DNA from 4 places in the Streptomyces siamensis genome. Region 3 is predicted to be linked to each of the others. Evidence: riboswitches for the same ligand, from Rfam matches in the RefSeq annotation. Region 3 holds a riboswitch; each other region holds the start of a gene.
The links. Region 3 has a riboswitch for cyclic di-AMP ahead of ABEB03_RS41630 (transglycosylase family protein). Riboswitches for the same ligand answer to the same signal wherever they lie in the genome.

Region 1: it holds a riboswitch for cyclic di-AMP, as region 3 does, so the genes downstream of both, ABEB03_RS09835 (transglycosylase SLT domain-containing protein) here and ABEB03_RS41630 (transglycosylase family protein) in region 3, are expected to answer to the same signal.
Region 2: it holds a riboswitch for cyclic di-AMP, as region 3 does, so the genes downstream of both, ABEB03_RS30255 (M23 family metallopeptidase) here and ABEB03_RS41630 (transglycosylase family protein) in region 3, are expected to answer to the same signal.
Region 4: it holds a riboswitch for cyclic di-AMP, as region 3 does, so the genes downstream of both, ABEB03_RS37355 (M23 family metallopeptidase) here and ABEB03_RS41630 (transglycosylase family protein) in region 3, are expected to answer to the same signal.

What each region holds. Positions count from the first base shown of each region.
Region 1 is NZ_BAABKB010000003.1:190,025-194,229, reverse strand. Features, by position in the region: gene ABEB03_RS09840 (CocE/NonD family hydrolase) at 1-1,482, shown strand, start outside; cyclic di-AMP (ydaO/yuaA leader) riboswitch at 1,949-2,060, shown strand; gene ABEB03_RS09835 (transglycosylase SLT domain-containing protein) at 2,083-2,814, shown strand; gene ABEB03_RS09830 (HAD family hydrolase) at 2,936-3,745, opposite strand; gene ABEB03_RS09825 (FAD-dependent oxidoreductase) at 3,950-4,205, opposite strand, start outside.
Region 2 is NZ_BAABKB010000029.1:81,298-85,502, reverse strand. Features, by position in the region: gene ABEB03_RS30260 (M16 family metallopeptidase) at 1-1,392, shown strand, start outside; cyclic di-AMP (ydaO/yuaA leader) riboswitch at 1,608-1,767, shown strand; gene ABEB03_RS30255 (M23 family metallopeptidase) at 1,780-2,544, shown strand; gene ABEB03_RS30250 (GntR family transcriptional regulator) at 2,806-3,501, shown strand; gene ABEB03_RS30245 (HPr family phosphocarrier protein) at 3,671-3,952, opposite strand; gene ABEB03_RS30240 (bifunctional acetate--CoA ligase family protein/GNAT family N-acetyltransferase) at 4,130-4,205, shown strand, end outside.
Region 3 is NZ_BAABKB010000046.1:425-4,629, forward strand. Features, by position in the region: gene ABEB03_RS41620 (cytochrome P450 family protein) at 1-1,029, shown strand, start outside; gene ABEB03_RS41625 (transglycosylase family protein) at 1,214-2,188, shown strand; cyclic di-AMP (ydaO/yuaA leader) riboswitch at 2,372-2,535, shown strand; gene ABEB03_RS41630 (transglycosylase family protein) at 2,539-3,213, shown strand; gene eno (phosphopyruvate hydratase) at 3,709-4,205, shown strand, end outside.
Region 4 is NZ_BAABKB010000040.1:22,469-26,673, forward strand. Features, by position in the region: gene ABEB03_RS37350 (aldo/keto reductase) at 1-873, opposite strand, end outside; gene ABEB03_RS37355 (M23 family metallopeptidase) at 1,346-2,386, opposite strand; cyclic di-AMP (ydaO/yuaA leader) riboswitch at 2,398-2,552, opposite strand; gene ABEB03_RS37360 (PP2C family protein-serine/threonine phosphatase) at 2,786-3,991, opposite strand; tRNA gene ABEB03_RS37365 (tRNA-Met) at 4,180-4,205, opposite strand, start outside.

The DNA of each region.
Region 1 (4,205 bases), on a different contig from region 3:
CCGGCGCACGTGGGCGAGGTGATGTGGCGGGACATGTGGGTGAAGCGGCTCCAGGCGGTGGAGCCACCGGTCCACACCTGGCTGGAGCACCAGACCCGGGATGCGTACTGGCGCCACGGGAGCGTCCGCGAGAACTACGGAGCGATCCGGGCGGCGGTCCTGGCGGTCGGCGGCTGGCACGACCCGTACCGCGACACGGTGCTGCGTCTGGTCGAGCACCTGCCACCCGATCGCGTACGCGGAGTGATCGGCCCGTGGTCGCACCACTATCCCGACCGGGACCGGCCGCCCGGCCCGGCGATCGGCTTCCTCCAGGAGACCCTGCGCTGGTGGGACCACTGGCTGCGCACCCCGACGACGCCCGGGACGGGCCCCGGCCCCGGCCCCGGCCCCGGCGGCATCATGACGGAACCGCTCCTGCGCTCGTACGTCATGGACGCGCGTCCCCCGGCGACGACGTATCCGGTGATCACCGGCCGCTGGGTGGGTGATCCCGTCTGGCCGTCGCCCTCCGTGACCCGGGTCACATACGCGCTCCAGGGCGACCCGGTGGCGGTGCGCTCACCGCAGCACACCGGGGTGGACGCGGGCCGCACCGTCCCACGCGGCCACGACGCCGACCTGCCCCCGGACCAGCGGGAGGAGGACGCCCGGTCGGTCTGCTTCGAGTTCGAGGTCACGGAGGAGACCTGGGTCCTGGGCCGCCCGGCGGTCCGGCTGCGGCTGACCTCGCACTCCCCCCGGGGCCAGGTGATCGCCAGGCTGTGCGACGTGGCTCCCGACGGCGCCTCGACGCTCGTCACCCGGGGCGTGCTGAATCTGTCGGCGCGCCACGGCAGCGACCGGGCGACGGCATGGGTGCCGGGCGCGACGGAGGACGTGCTCGTCGAGCTGGACCCCATCGGTCACGCGTTCCCGCCCGGGCATCACGTCCGGCTCGCCGTCTCCTCCGCGTACTGGCCGTGGGTCTGGCCCCAGCCCGGTCCGGAGACCGGCTTCACCCTGGACCCGGCGGCCGGCGTCCTCGAACTCCCGGTGAGGGCACGGGAGTCGGACCCGGCGATCGCCTTCGAGGAGCCGGAGCAGTCCGCACCCCTCGGGGCGGCCTCCCCCGCGACGCTGGACGAGCCGCGCCCCGAACGGCTCCTCGTGCACGACGTCGCCAAGGGCGAGTGGCGTCTGGAGACCGACCTCCGTCACGAAGGCACCCATATCCACCCGGACGGCCTCGAAGTCACCGAGGACGTCGGGGAGTCGTACACGATCGACGAGTCCGGCCCCTTGTCGGCGCGCGCCCGCTCGGCCTGGTCGGTCCGCTTCCACCGCCCTGACCTCGCCTGGGACGCCCGGGTGACGACGCGGTCGGAACTCACCTGCTCCGAAAGGGAGTTCATCGCCTCCGACGAGGTCATCTGCAGGGACGGCGACGAGGTGGTCTTCCACCGGACGTGGCAGAAGCGGATCCCGCGCACGTCGGGCTAGGCCCGCCGACGCTCCGGCCCTGCCCGCCGGGGCGGCCGGACGCACGACCGCCCTGCCCCACGGAAACCCCTGCGGCCTGCCCGAGTTGCCCGACTTATACCCTCCGGCCCGCCACGCCCTGATGTCCGAGTTGTACCTACTCGTACCGATAGGCCACCGAGGCGTGATGTCCGAGTTGCCGGTCTTGCCGCTTTAGTTGGCCTTGGTCTCGTGAGTTGGGTCACGTGCACCCTCGACCGGGAATTTACGCCGTCTTCACAGGATCCCTTTGCTAAAGGCAAGTTGAGGATCCAATTCCGGTTGAATCGGACGTATCGACACTGCCTTAATCAGGCGAAAGCGATCTTCGTCCGAAATTCAGCCCTTGTTCCCGACATGTGCTCTCGCATACGTTCACGTCGATCCCGGGCGGATCGCCGAATCCTGCCGCCGCCCGGACCCACCCACCCACGCACACACGGCAGGAGCGGGGGACCCAGAAAAGCCGTCGATCCAGACAAACCGGAACGACTAGGGGTCAAGCCGCACAGAGAGCGCGGCCGGGCACCTCCCCGCCCGAACCCGACAGCTCACCTCGCAGGCGCAGGAGAGGAAACCGCCATGTCCGGACGACTCATGAACCGCCGCTTCAGGACCAGCCCCCTCATCACCCGTGGCGTGCTCGCCGCCGGTGTGGGCGGAGTCGCCCTCGCACTCCCCCTCCTGAGCGCCACCGGCGCCCAGGCCGCCACCGCGACGCAGACCGTCCGGGCGACCGTCCCCCAGGTGCAGCTCCTCACCTACACCGTGGTCGCCGGTGACACCCTCCAGAGCGTCGCGAAGAAGAACCCGTCGAGCGGTGGCTGGCAGGCGCTGTACGACGCCAACAAGGCCGTCATCGGCCCCGACGCCGCCCACCTGCGCCCGGGACTGGTGCTGACGGTGGGCACGAAGAACCTCGCGACCGGCGTGGTGTCCCCGCTCACCAAGGCCGCACCGGCGGCAGCGGCCCCCTCCTCCGGCAAGACGTACGCCAACAACCTCGACGGCTGGATCAAGCACTCCCTGGACATCATGGCCAAGAAGCGCATACCCGGCACGTACAACGGCATCCACCGCAACGTGATGCGCGAGTCCTCCGGCAACCCCCGCGCCATCAACAACTGGGACTCCAACGCCAAGGCCGGCATCCCCTCGAAGGGCCTCCTCCAGGTGATCGACCCCACCTTCAAGGCGTACCACGTCCCCGGCACCTCGATGGACCCGTACGACCCGGTCGCGAACATCACGGCCGCCTGCAACTACGCCGCGGCGAAGTACGGCTCGATCGACAACGTCAACGGAGCGTACTGACCCGGCGACAGCGGCACATCGCCGATTCGGGGCGCGGGCGGACTTCCGCACGCGCCCCGAATCGGTATTTTTGTCCGTCTTTCTCAGACTTCTCTGATTTGTTCCGTTTCTTCGGTTGCGTCTACACCCCGAAGAGCCGTTCCAGCACGACCGCGATGCCGTCGTCCTCGTTCGACAAGGTCACCTCGTCGGCCACCGCCTTCAGTTCCGGATGCGCGTTGGCCATGGCGATCCCACGGGCCGCCCAGTCGAACATGGGGATGTCATTGGGCATGTCGCCGAAGGCGAGGGTCTCGGCGGGCGCGAGACCGAGGTGCGCCGCGGCGAGGGCGAGACCCGTCGCCTTGGTCACGCCGCATGGCTGGAGTTCGACGGTACCCGGCCCCGACATGGTGACCGTCGCCAGCGAACCGACCACCGACCGTGCCGCCGAGGCCAACTCGTCGTCGGTCAGGGAAGGGTGACGGAGCAGCACCTTGCTGATGGGCTCCGTCCACAGGTCGTCGCGCCGCCGCACCCGTACCGCCGGGAGCGTCGGGTGGGGCATCACGTAGCCCGGCTCGATCAAGGTCAGCCCGTCCACGCCGTCCTGGTCCACCGCCGCGTACAGCAGGCCGACTTCCGCCTCGATCTTGCCGAGCGCCGTCTCCGCCAGTTCCCTGTCCAGGGTCACCGACCACAGCATCCGGTCCGCCCCGGCGTCGTACAGCTGCGCTCCCTGACCGCACACCGCCAGTCCCTCGCCGCCGAGTTCGTCCAGCAGCGGTCGCACCCTCGGTGCGGGACGGCCCGTCACCACGAGATGCCGGGCACCCGCCTCGGCCACCCTCGCCAGCGCGGCCCGCGACCGGTCGGAGAGGGTGTCGTCGCCGCGCAGCAGCGTTCCGTCCAGGTCAGTGGCGATGAGTGAATATGCAGTCGGAGCGGCCATGATCCGAAGAATACGGATCGCACGACTCAACGGCCCGCCGTGAACCGGACGACGTCCGGTATCCCGCCCGCAACGCCCTTCACCGTCCGGACGGCAGGGGCAGTTCGCCGTACAACCCGTGCGCGCGGTACACGGAGGCGCCCTTCTCCACAGCCACGCAAGGGCGAGGTGCGCCGCTTCGCCCGCAGCGCACCTCGCCCCAACTCACCTGTGTGCGGCGGCCAGATGTCCGGCCAGCCGGGGCGAGGCGAACTCCGTCCCGCACACGAACCGCATCACCGGCCCGTACGAGGCCGCCGCCGGCAGCCCGGTGAAGTACAGGCCTCGGACGGAGGAGCGGTAGCCCGCGCCCAGCCTCGGGGTGCCGCGGCTGACCGCCAGTTCGGTGCGCAGCTCGTGCCCGAGGAAGTCCATCGCCGCGACGTCGACGCGATAGCCGGTCGCCGCGACGACGTGGTCG
Region 2 (4,205 bases), on a different contig from region 3:
CTCGCGAGCATGGATTTCCACCCGCAGCCCCAGGCGGGCGAGGCCAAGCCCTGGGCGTTCCCGGCCCCCGAGCGCGGCACGCTGGACAACGGCCTGACGGTGCTGCGCTGCCACCGCCCCGGTCAGCAGGTCGTCGCCGTCGAGGTGCTGCTCGCGGCGCCCCTGGAGGCCGAGCCGACCGGTCTGGACGGCGTCGCCACCATCATGGCGCGGGCCTTCTCCGAGGGCACGGACAAGCACTCCGCCGAGGAGTTCGCCGCGGAGCTGGAGCGCTGCGGCGCCACGCTCGACGCGCACGCGGACCACCCCGGCGTGCGTCTGTCGCTCGAAGTCCCCGTCTCCCGCCTGCCCAAGGCGCTCGGTCTGCTGGCCGACGCCCTGCGGGCACCGGCGTTCGAGGACAGCGAGGTCGAGCGGCTGGTGCGCAACCGGCTGGACGAGATCCCGCACGAGTCGGCCAACCCGGCCCGCCGCGCCGCCAAGGAGCTCTCCAAGGAGCTCTTCCCGTCGACCTCGCGCATGTCGCGCCCGCGGCAGGGCACCGAGGAGACCGTCGAGAACATCGACTCGGCGGCCGTGCGCGCCTTCTACGAGAAGCACGTGCGTCCCGCGACCGGGACCGCGGTCATCGTCGGTGACCTCACCGGCGTCGACGTCGACGAACTGCTCGGCGACACGCTCGGCTCCTGGACCGGCTCGTCCGCCGAGCCGCGCCCGGTGCCGCCGGTGAGCGCCGACGACACGGGCCGCGTGATCATCGTCGACCGGCCCGGTGCCGTGCAGACGCAGCTGCTCATCGGCCGTGTGGGGGCCGACCGGCACGACCGTGTGTGGCCCGCCCAGGTGCTCGGCACCTACTGCCTCGGCGGCACCCTCACCTCGCGTCTGGACCGGGTCCTGCGCGAGGAGAAGGGATACACCTACGGCGTACGGGCGTTCGGCCAGGTCCTGCGGGCCGCGCCGTCGTCCTCCGCGGGCACCACGGGCGTGGCGATGCTCGCCATCAGCGGCTCCGTGGACACCCCGAACACGGGTCCGGCGCTCGACGACCTGTGGAAGGTGCTGCGCACCCTCGCCGCCGAGGGTCTGACCGACGCCGAGCGGGACGTCGCCGTGCAGAACCTGGTCGGTGTGGCGCCCCTCAAGTTCGAGACCGCGGCGGCCGTGGCGAGCACACTCGCGGACCAGGTCGAGCAGTTCCTGCCCGACGACTACCAGGCGACGCTGTATCAGCAGCTGGCCGCGACGGGCACCGTGGAGGCAACGGCGGCCGTCGTGAACGCCTTCCCGGTGGACCGGCTGGTGACGGTGCTGGTGGGCGACGCCGAGAAGATCAAGGAGCCCGTCCAGGCCCTCGGAATCGGTGAAGTGACCGTCGTGACGGCCGAGTAGAGCGGCGCGACATCTCGGAGGCCCAGGTGGCGCATACGTCACCTGGGCCTCGCTTTGTCCGGACTCCCTTCTCGATTTGTCCGTATTGGTGGAGAGGTTGCCTGTCTGCCCTGTGGCATGCACTACAAAAACCGTGATCCGTTTGTTGTTCGAAAGGCGCCCCGTCTAGCGTCGATCCGGCTGTTCGCCAGGCAGTGCGCCGCGCCCGCGGCACCGGACAGTCATCGCCGAGTCCCCGTACGGCGCGAGCCAGGGGAGCCGGGGACCCATACGCAGTCCCTGGGGTGAATCGGACGCCCTCCCGGAGGGGGTCCGTAGGAGACCTTCCTGCTCCGAACCCGTCAGCTAACCCGGTAGGCGAGAGGGAAGGAAAGGACCAGCCCCTACATGGCGTTCACCTGTGGCACCGGGAAGCATCGTCGTCCGAGCCGCGTGAAGCGCACCACCACGAACGCCGTCGGCGTCGCGGCGCTCACCACCACCGGCGTCGTCGGGGCGCTGGCCGCACCCGCGCTCGCCGCGGAGACCTCCGTCGAGCAGACCGGACTGACTCCGGTCGTCTCCCTCGGCGACTCGGTAGCCGAGCAGATCGACGAGCAGGCCGTGGCGCAGCAGCGCGCCGCCGACGAGGCCACGGCGCTGAAGAAGGCCGAGGAGGCCGCCCGCAAGCGGGCCGCCGAGGAGGCCAAGAAGAAGCGTGAGGCCAAGGAGCGCGCCGCCCGCGAGGCCGAGCGCAAGCGCCTCAACTCCTTCGTCCTGCCGATCACCGGCTCGTACGTCTCCACGGGCTACAAGACCGGTGGCAGCCTCTGGTCCTCCGGCAGCCACACCGGCGTCGACTTCCACGCGGCGTCCGGCACCCCGGTCCACGCCGTCGGCTCGGGCACGGTCGTCACGGCCGGCTGGGGCGGCGCCTACGGCAACCAGGTCGTGATCAAGATGCACGACGGCACGTACACCATGTACGGCCACCTGTCGTCCATCGGCGTCTCCGTCGGCCAGGCGGTCACCCCGGGGCAGCAGATAGCCCTCTCCGGGTCCACCGGGAACACCACCGGACCGCACCTTCACTTCGAGGCCCGTACGACCGCGGAGTACGGCTCGGACATGGACCCCGTCGGCTACCTCCGCGCGCGCGGTGTGAGCGTCTGACGCACCTCGGCCCGCGGGGCACGGACGCCCGGCGCGCCGCCGCTCGCGCGGTGTGAACCTCCGACGTCCGCTCCGCGACTTCTTCACGACTTTGGATGCCCCGGCTCACCGAGCCGGGGCATCGTCGTTTCGGCCGGGCATCTGTCCAAAAAATATCCATGGATTCCGGCCTCCCGTCGGAAATTCCGGCTGCCTGCAATAGAGTCACTGAACAGGCGTCAATCGATGGCGTTTCGCGGGCATTAAAGCGGAGGTCCGGTCATGCGTATTCCGGCGCACTCGGTATGCACGGCGATCCGTGACGACATCGTCTCGGGCGTCTACGAGCGCGGCAGCCGGCTCACCGAGGAACTGCTCGCCCGCCGCTACGGCGTCTCGCGTGTCCCCGTGCGCGAAGCGCTGCGCACGCTGGAGGCCGAGGGCTTCGTCGTCACCCGGCGGCACGCGGGCGCGTGTGTCGCGGAGCCGACCGAGCAGGAGGCGTCGGACCTGCTGGAGATGCGGATGCTGCTGGAGCCGCTGGCCGCGGCACGGGCCGCCCAGCGCCGGACCGAGGCCCATCTGAAGGTGCTCCGGGGCCTGGTCAGGCTCGGTCAGGAGCGCGCCAGGAGGGGGCACAGCGAGGATCTGCGCTCCTTGGGAGGCTGGTTCCACGAGACCCTCGCGCAGGCCTCCGGCAGCCCGGCGCTGACGTCCACGCTCGCGCAGCTGCGGCACAAGATCGCCTGGATGTACACCGTGGAGGTGCCGGCCGGCCCGGCGGAGTCCTGGGCGGAGCACGGCGGGATCGTGGACGCCGTCGCGCGGGGCGACAGCGAGCGGGCGCGGTCGATCACGGCTCTGCACGCGGAGCGTGCGACGGCCGCGCACCGGCTCCGTTTTCCCGGCGGCGGGGACCGGGCGGAGCGTGTGAGGACTTCGCAACATCCCGTAAACATGACGGGCGTGCGGCATTAACACGGGCACCGTATACAAAGATGAGTAATTCGCGGGGGATTATTTCTGCTGCCCGGAAACGGGAAAAGCAAAGGGCTCGTCCGAGATTCTCGGACGAGCCCTTCGGCGGATGTGCGGGACGGCGTTCTTTCGCCTCTCGGGGCGAAGTCCGCCGTCGCCGGCAATGCGATCAGACAGTCTCCGGGAGCTCCTCGAGCCCCTCGGCGACCAGCTTGGCAAGGCGGTCGAGGGCGGCGTCCGCACCCTCGGCGTCGGAGGCGAGGACGATCTCCTCGCCGCCCTGGGCACCCAGGCCGAGGACCGCGAGCATGGAGGCCGCGTTGACGGGGTTCCCGTCGGCCTTGGCGATCGTCACGGGGATGCCGGAGGCCGTGGCGGCCCGGACGAAGATGGAGGCGGGGCGGGCGTGGAGGCCCTCAGCCCAGCCGACGTTGACGCGGCGCTCAGCCATGTGATGCTGCCCTTCAGGTGTTCAGGGTTGTCTAGACCAGTGTCCCATAACGTGAAGACTGCCCGGAGCGGTCCGGAGTCCCGTCCCGAGTGTCGCCGGATCGCGGCCTCGATCCGGCTTCCGTCCTCCACAGACTGCCGCGCGCCGTTGTCGGACGCGAGCCGTACTCTGGGGCCCATGCAGACCTCGCCGGACGGGCACGCGTACCCCGCTCACTGGGAAGCCGACGTGGTGCTGCGCGACGGCGGCACCG
Region 3 (4,205 bases):
ACGGGCATCCCGGGCGAGCGCAAGGCCGAGCTGATGACCCATCTGCTGAACATCGACCCGCCGGACCACACCCGGCTGCGGCGGCTGGTCAGCAAGGCGTTCACCCCGCGCAGGGTGGCGGAGTTCGCGCCGCGCGTGCAGGAACTGACCGACCGGCTGATCGACCGGTTCGCGGGCGAGGGCTCCGCGGACCTCATCCACGACTTCGCGTTCCCGCTGCCCATCTACGCCATCTGCGACCTGCTCGGCGTCCCCCGCGAGGACCAGGACGACTTCCGGGACTGGGCGGGCATGATGATCCGGCACGGTGGCGGGCCGAGGGGCGGGGTGGCGCGGTCCGTCAAGAAGATGCGCGGCTATCTGGCCGACCTCATCCACCGCAAGCGGGAGGCGCTGCCCGAGCACCCCGCACCCGGCGAGGACCTCATCTCCGGGCTCATCCGCGCCTCCGACCACGGCGAGCACCTCACCGAGAACGAGGCCGCCGCGATGGCGTTCATCCTGCTCTTCGCGGGATTCGAGACGACGGTCAACCTCATCGGCAACGGCACCTACGCCCTCCTCACCCACCCCGGGCAGCGGGCCCGCCTCCAGACCTCCCTCGCCGCGGGGGAGCGGGCACTGCTCGAGACCGGGGTCGAGGAACTCCTGCGCTACGACGGGCCGGTCGAGCTCGCCACCTGGCGGTTCGCCACGGAGTCCGTGCGGATCGGCGGGCAGGACATCGCGCCCGGCGATCCCGTCCTCGTCGTCCTGGCGGCTGCGGACCGTGACCCCGCACGGTTCGAACAGCCGGACACGCTCGACCTGTCCCGGCGTGACAACCAGCACCTCGGGTACGGTCACGGCCTTCACTACTGTCTCGGCGCGCCGCTCGCCCGTCTGGAGGGGCAGACCGCGCTCGCCACGCTCCTCGCCCGCCTGCCCGATCTGCAACTCGCGGGGGATCCGGCCGATTTGCGCTGGCGTGGTGGCCTCATTATGCGTGGATTGCGCACACTTCCGGTGGAGTTCACGCCGATCAGGTAGGCATGCCGCGGAACGGCGTCCCGACCGGCAGTGGATGACGGTCCGTCATATCTGTGATCTTCACGTGATCTGCGCTGCATCGACTTGTGACAAGCGTTCGAGTGCGGATACGTTCACCCAGCAACGCGGCCCATCTGTCGCTGTAGCCGCTGTAGTCACCTGCTGTCACGCGAAAGGCTTCCGCATGCTCTCCGGGAACGGCCGTCACCGTCGCCCCCGTCAGGCCCCGGCCCTCATCGTCGCCGCAGGAGTGACCGGATCGGCCATCGCGATCCCGTTGCTCGGCGCCACCAGCGCGAGCGCAGCCGACGGCACCACGTGGGACCGGGTCGCGGAGTGCGAGAGCGGCGGCGCCTGGAGCGCCGACAACGGCAACGGCTACTACGGCGGCCTTCAGTTGACCCAGGACAACTGGGAGAGGTACGGCGGTCTCGCCTACGCCCCGAGCGCCGACCAGGCCAGCCGCTCGCAGCAGATAGCCATCGCGGAGAAGGTCCTCGACGGCGAGGGGCTCACCGCCTGGCCGACCTGCGGGCCGCTCTCCGGGCTCAGCAAGAACTCCGCTGACGTCGAGGTCGACACGGGCCTGGGCGACGATTCCTCGAACGAGGGCGGTTCTTCGGACTCGTCCGGTTCGTCCTCTTCATCTGATTCTTCCGACTCCTCTTTCTCGTCCGGTTCGTCCTCCCTGACCGACACCTCGCGCGAGGGCGGGAACTCCACCAAGTCCGACACCTCGTCCGACGAGGACTCCCAGGACTCGGACCGCTCGGACCAGGCGACGCCGAAGAGCGATGGATCGGACAAGTCGGGCCGGAGCGACGAGTCTTCGGAGGCGTCCGAGGGCGGCACGGCCGGAGCCGGCCGCCACCGCGGCGACAGCGCCGACGAGGACGCCACGGAGGGCGCGGGTGACGCCCGCAAGGACGGCACTCCGGGGCGGCACGCCTCCCGCGGCTCGGCCCCCTCGCGTGAATCCGCCGACGGCTCCTACACCGTGCGCAACGGCGACAGCCTCTCGACGATCGCCGACGCCCTCGACCTGCCGGGCGGATGGTCCGGGCTGTACGACGCGAACAAGAAGACGGTCGGCGCCGACCCCGACCTCATCCTCCCCGGTCAGAGCCTTGCAGTTGATGCCGAATCGGGCGAAAAGTAGCGGGAGTTCGCGTCACGGTTCGCCGTGGAATGTCCGGTTTGGTGCGAGTGAGAGATGAGTCTCAGAGGCCCTGATCGTCTTTGGAATTCCGTCGACCGCATGCCTACGGTCGTGATCGCTCGCCACAGCGGGCCCCGACGGTCGCAACGCCGAATCCTGCCGACGGCCGTACGGGAACAGTCGACGCGTCAAGCGCCGTGGGCAGGAGCGGGGGACCCAAGGTAAGTGCCGCGAACGGTTGTTGAACCGGGAGCGGCTAGGGGTGGAGCCGAGCGCTGGAGCGCGCGGCCGGGCACTCACCCGCCCGAACCCGACAGCTCACCTCGCAGGCGTCGGTGAGGGGATCCTCCATGCTGTTTTCCGACAAGGGCAAGCACCGTCGTCCTTCCAAGGCCGCACGTGTCGCCGCCCTCGCCGGTGTCACCGGTGTCGCCATCGCCGCTCCGCTGATGGCCGCCGGCAACGCCTCCGCCGCCACCGCGTCCGAGTGGGACGCCGTCGCCCAGTGCGAGGCCGGCGGCAACTGGGCCATCAACACCGGCAACGGCTACTACGGCGGCCTGCAGTTCGCGGCCTCCACCTGGGCCGCGTACGGAGGCACCGCCTACGCCTCCACCGCCGACAAGGCCTCCAAGGCCCAGCAGATAGCCGTCGGTGAGAAGGTTCTCGCCGCGCAGGGCAAGGGCGCCTGGCCGACCTGCGGCACGGGCCTGTCGAACGCCACGTACAACGGCGGCAGTGCCGACTCCGCGTCGAGCACCCCGAGCACCACCACCCGTACGACGGAGCAGCCCGCCTCACGTTCGGCCGAGCGCCCGGCCGCCAAGGAGACCGTCACCACCCCGACCGGCGAGAAGGTCAAGAAGGGTGACGGCGAGTACAAGGTCGTCAAGGGCGACACCCTCAGCTCCATCGCCGAGAAGAAGCACGTCAAGGGTGGCTGGCAGCAGCTGTTCAAGCTGAACAAGGACATCGTCGACGACGCCGACTTCATCTTCCCGGGCCAGCAGCTGCACCTCGGCTGACCGGCCCTCGCGCGGCGGCCGCGCCCCCCACCGGCCGCCGTGCGTCCGTCCGCGACCGCAGCCCCCACCTGCGTCCGCGCCCCCATCGGCCGTGTGCGGTCCGGACCGGCGTCCACGCCGTCCGGTCCGGCCCCGCGCCGCCGGTCGCGGTCCGGCACCGGTCCCCGAAAGGCCTCGGCCGGTCCATGGCTCTCCCATAGAAGAGGTCTCCGCACCGGAGGTCTCGTGAGGGTCCCCCCGTCCCCACGGGCTCCCCGCCCCGGCACGTGTTCCCCCGCACGCGCCGGGGCGGGGCTTTTCGTGCGGGGCGGTATTCATGTACGGGGCAGGTTTTTGTTCCGTTCGGAAACAATTTACGCTCGGTTCTGCTCAAGGGGTGGTCGTCAGGCTGGCCGATCCCCCCGGGGCGGTTAGGCTCATGTCGCGAAGCCGTCCCAGGCTCCGCGCCGTGCCGGGCCCGGTGTCCGGCGTACCCGCGTCACATCCCAGAAGGAGATGCTCGTGCCGTCCATCGACGTCGTCGTAGCCCGGGAAATCCTGGACTCCCGAGGCAACCCCACGGTCGAGGTCGAGGTCGGCCTCGACGACGGCAGCACCGGTCGTGCCGCCGTCCCGTCCGGCGCCTCCACCGGTGCCTTCGAGGCCATCGAGCTCCGCGACGGTGACCCCAACCGCTACCAGGGCAAGGGTGTCGAGAAGGCCGTCCTCGCCGTCATCGAGCAGATCGGCCCGGAGCTCGTCGGCTACGACGCCACCGAGCAGCGCCTGATCGACCAGGCGATGTTCGACCTGGACGCCACCGACAACAAGGGCTCGCTCGGCGCCAACGCCATCCTCGGCGTCTCGCTCGCCGTCGCGCACGCCGCCTCCGAGGCGTCCGACCTCCCCCTCTTCCGCTACCTGGGCGGCCCGAACGCGCACCTGCTGCCCGTTCCGATGATGAACATCCTGAACGGCGGCTCGCACGCCGACTCCAACGTGGACATCCAGGA
Region 4 (4,205 bases), on a different contig from region 3:
CGGGAGCTGTTCGACCGTGCGGGCGGAGGCGATGGGGGCCGCGACCGTCGGCTGGGCGGCCAGCCAGGCCAGGGCGACCGTGGCGACCGGTGCGCCGTGCGCCTCGGCGACCTCGTCCAGGGCGGCCAGGACACGGATGCCGCGTTCGGAGTCGAGGTGCTTGCCCGCCCCTGCGGCGCGGGCCGAGTCGACGCTCGTACCCGGGCGGTACTTGCCCGTGAGGAAGCCGGACGCGAGGGCGAAGTACGGGACGGCGGCGAGGCCGGCGCGGGAGGCGACGTCGTGCAGGGGCCCCTCGTACGTGTCGCGCGAGACGAGGTTGTAGTGGGGCTGCAGGGCGACATAGCGCGCGAGGCCCTCGCGGTCGGAGAACTCCAGGGACTCGCGGAGCCGCTCGGGGGAGATGTTGGACGCGGCGATGTGCCGCACCTTGCCCGCGCGCACCAGTTCGTCGAGCGCGCCGATGATCTCCTCGACCGGCACCTCCGGCTTGTCGAAGTGCGTGTAGTACAGGTCGATGCGGTCGGTGCCGAGGCGGCGCAGGGACGCGTCGGCCGCCGCCTTGATGTTGGCACCGGACAGGCCCGGGTACCGGGGGTGCTGGCTGACCTTGGTGGCGAGGACGACGTCCGCGCGGTTGCCGCGCTTCTTCAGCCACGAGCCGATGAGGGTCTCGGACTCGCCGCCCTCGTTGCCGTCGACCCACGCCGAGTAGGAGTCGGCGGTGTCGATGAAGTTGCCGCCGGCGGCGGTGTACGCGTCGAGCACGGCGAAGGAGTGCGCTTCGTCGGCGGTCCAGCCGAAGACGTTGCCCCCGAGGGCGAGCGGGAAGATCTCGAGGTCGGACGGACCGAGCTTGCGGAGAGGAGTCATACCTCGCCCCAACACCCTTACCGGATGGGTGTATTCCGCATGCATCCGAAGACATCCGAATGCACCTGACCGGCAGCCCTGACGTCGGGGGGTTGTCGTCAGGGCTGCCGGAGACCGTTGCCGCGGAGGAAGTGGCGCCGCCTCGGCGGAGGATGTGCGGTCGCGCCTCAGGAGTGGCGCCCCTCGCACCGGGGGCCGGGCCCCTCGGCTCGGGATGAAGCCCGTGCGCCCAGGGCGCTGAGCCCTGGGTTCGGGTGGAGACCCTCGGCCCAGGCTCGGATCCCTGAGCACAAGGGTGGAGACCCTCGGCCAGGGGAGATCCCCCGGCACGAGCGTGGAGCACCTCAGCCAGGAGCCGGAGCCCTCGGCACAGAGCTGGAGACCCTCAGCCCAGGGGAGATCCCTCGGCGCAAGGGTGGAGACCCTCAGCCCGGAGCCGGAGCCCCTCGGCGCAAGGGTGAAGACGGTCGGCTCAGGGGTTGAGGCCCTTGCCGCGCAGCCAGGCCATCGGGTCGATGGAGTCGCCTCCGCCGGGGTGCACTTCCAGGTGGAGGTGCGGTCCGGTGACGTTGCCCGTCGCACCCACGCGCCCGATCACTTCGCCCGTGGTGACCTTCTGCCCGGCGGTGACACTGATCGACGACTGGTGGCAGAACCACAGCTCGGTGCCGTCGTCGAGGGTGAGGACCGTGCGGTAGCCGTACGCGCCGGCCCAGCCGGCCTCCGTGATGGTGCCGCCGTGGATCGCCTTGATGAGCGTCCCGGTGGGCGCCGCGAAGTCGAGGCCGGTGTGGTAGCCGGAGGACCACATGGAGCCGGCCTCACCGAAGGTGGAGGTCAGCGTGTACGAGGAGGTGGGCAGCGAGTAGCTCTTGGCCAGCTCGGCGAGGCGCTCCGCCTCGGCCTTGGCCTTGGCCTCCTCCTCCGCCTTCTTCTTGGCGGCGGTGGCCTTGGCCTCCGCGGCGTCCTGCTGCTTCGCGGCGGTCTCGGCGGCCTGCTTCGCGGCGGCGGTCTCGGCGGCCTCCTGGGCCGCGCTGTCGACCTGGTCCTGCTGCGACTCGGCCTGCTGCATGATGCGGGCACGCAGCGCCTCACCGGCGTCGGCGCTGCCCTGCGCGGCGTCCGCGCTGGTCAGTCCGGCGGTGGTGAGAGGAGTGTTGGAGCCCTTGGGCGCGCTGGACTCGCCGCCGTCGGAGATCAGGGCCTTGGCGGACTCGGTGACCGAGGAGAGGTCGGGCAGGGAGATCGAGACCGGCGGCTTGCCGGGCGCCGCGGTGGCCATGCCACCCGCGCCGACGGCGGCTATGACCCCGACACCGAGGACGGTGGAGCTGCGGGCGAGTCCTCCGCCGCGCTGCTTGCTGACGCGGTGCCGGCCGCGGACGGGACGGACGGAATCCGCGGTGGGATTCCACTCCTCCCAGGGGCCCTCGTCGTTGCCGTGCGCGTAGCCGATGGACTGGGTTTCGTCCGGCGCGAACGAGGTTGGCTGGGCAGGCCGGTTGGACGCCACGTGGGCGCGCTCCTTTCCTTCCTTCTCGCCTACCGGGTTAGCTGACGGGTTCGGAGCAGGAAGGTCTCCTACGCGCGTCCCCCACGGATATGACCGCGAAGAACGCCCGATTCACCCCAAGTTGGTGGTTCCCCGGCTCCCTTGCGGGATTCGGCGCGTGCGCACGGAGCCATCTCTTGTGACGGCTGGGACGACCGCGCTGCGTTATCGAACGTTAATAGACGCGGACCCCGGATTCCAAGCCGTTCGGACTGATCGTTAACGCTTTTGGCCTGGACTTTGGGGGCACCACCGTCGGAAACCGGGCGAGTTGACCGCACCTCGTAAACACACCTTTCCTTGATGGTGCGTCAGTCGTTATGCGGAGGGATACGGTCCGGTCACCCCCGGTGACGACGATCAAGGACGTCGTACGGCGAGCAGCGCCATGTCGTCCGTCGTGCCGCCTCCCGCGTGCCGCCGGACCTCCTCGGCCAGGACGGTCAACAGGGCGTCGGGACCGGGGAATACGCGTCCGGCGAGACGTTCCGCCGGGTCGTAGAAGTCCCCACGCCCGTCGCGCGCCTCGGACAGACCGTCGGTGTAGAGGAGCAGCGTCGCCCCGTGCGGGAACTTCTCGCACACCGCACGGTCGGGCCAGCTGCCCAACTCGCCCATCCCGAGCGGCAGTGCCGCCGGCCCGCCGTCGAGCGTGACGAGCGTGCCGTCGGCGTGCAGCAGCAGGGGTGGCGGATGGCCGCGGTTGAGGATCCGCACGACACACTCGCCGTGCGGGACCTCCGCGAGCACGGCCGTGGTGAAGCCCTCGAAGGCGTCCAGACCTTCCCGCCGGGTGCCCTCACGCGCCAGCGCCCGTTCGAGACGGCCGGCGACCGCCTCCAGGGTCGCCTCCTGCTCGGCCGCCTCCCGGAAGGCGCCGATCACTACGGCGACGGCGGCCACCGCGCCCATGCCCTTGCCCCGTACGTCTCCCACGACCACGCGTACGCCGTGCGGCGAGTCCTGCACCGCGTAAAGGTCGCCGCCGATGAACGCGTCGGCCTGCGCCGCCTCGTAGCGTGCGGCGACCTCCAGACCGCCGATCCGCTCGGCCGGTTCCGGCAGCACCGCGCGCTGCGCGGACTCGGAGACCTCCCGGACCGAGGCGAGCCGTTCGTCGCTGCGGCGCACGAGGACGTTGATGAGCGCGGCCAGGCCGGCGGCGGTCGCCACGGTGACGACTTCCGTGACCGCGTCGACGTGCATGACGATTCCGAGCCTGAGGTGGACCGCGAGGACGGCGACGACGGCCAGCAGGCCGGTGAGCGCCGTGCTCAGCAGCGTGTAGAGAGGCGCGGCCACCAGCGGGGCGGCGGTGAAGAAGGGGGCGGCGGTGAACTCCCTCGGGGTCAGGTAGTCGTAGAGGACCCCGGCGACGACGAGCAGCGCGGGCAGCACCCGGACGAAGGTCCGCGCGGAGGAGACCCCACGCTCCCCGGCGCCCGCGGGACGGGGCCGCGGGGTGTCCCCGAGGCCGGGGTCGGGCACGGGGTCGCCGGGCAGCCGTCCACCGGACCGGTCGTACGGGCCCGTGGCCGCTCGCCGCTCGCTTCCTGGTCGCCCCACCCGTCCAGATTTCCCGGCACGGGGGCGGGCGGCGACCGGTGTGGACCGACCGGGGGAATGCGCGAGGTCGTGCCCTGCCGCCACCCGGGGCGCGGGGCAAGGGTGCGAGGAAAGGCCGAGGACCGGGAACAGGCCGGGGGAAAGACCAAGGGCCGGACTCGTCATTCCGAGTCCGGCCCTTGTTTCAGTAGCGGGGACAGGATTTGAACCTGCG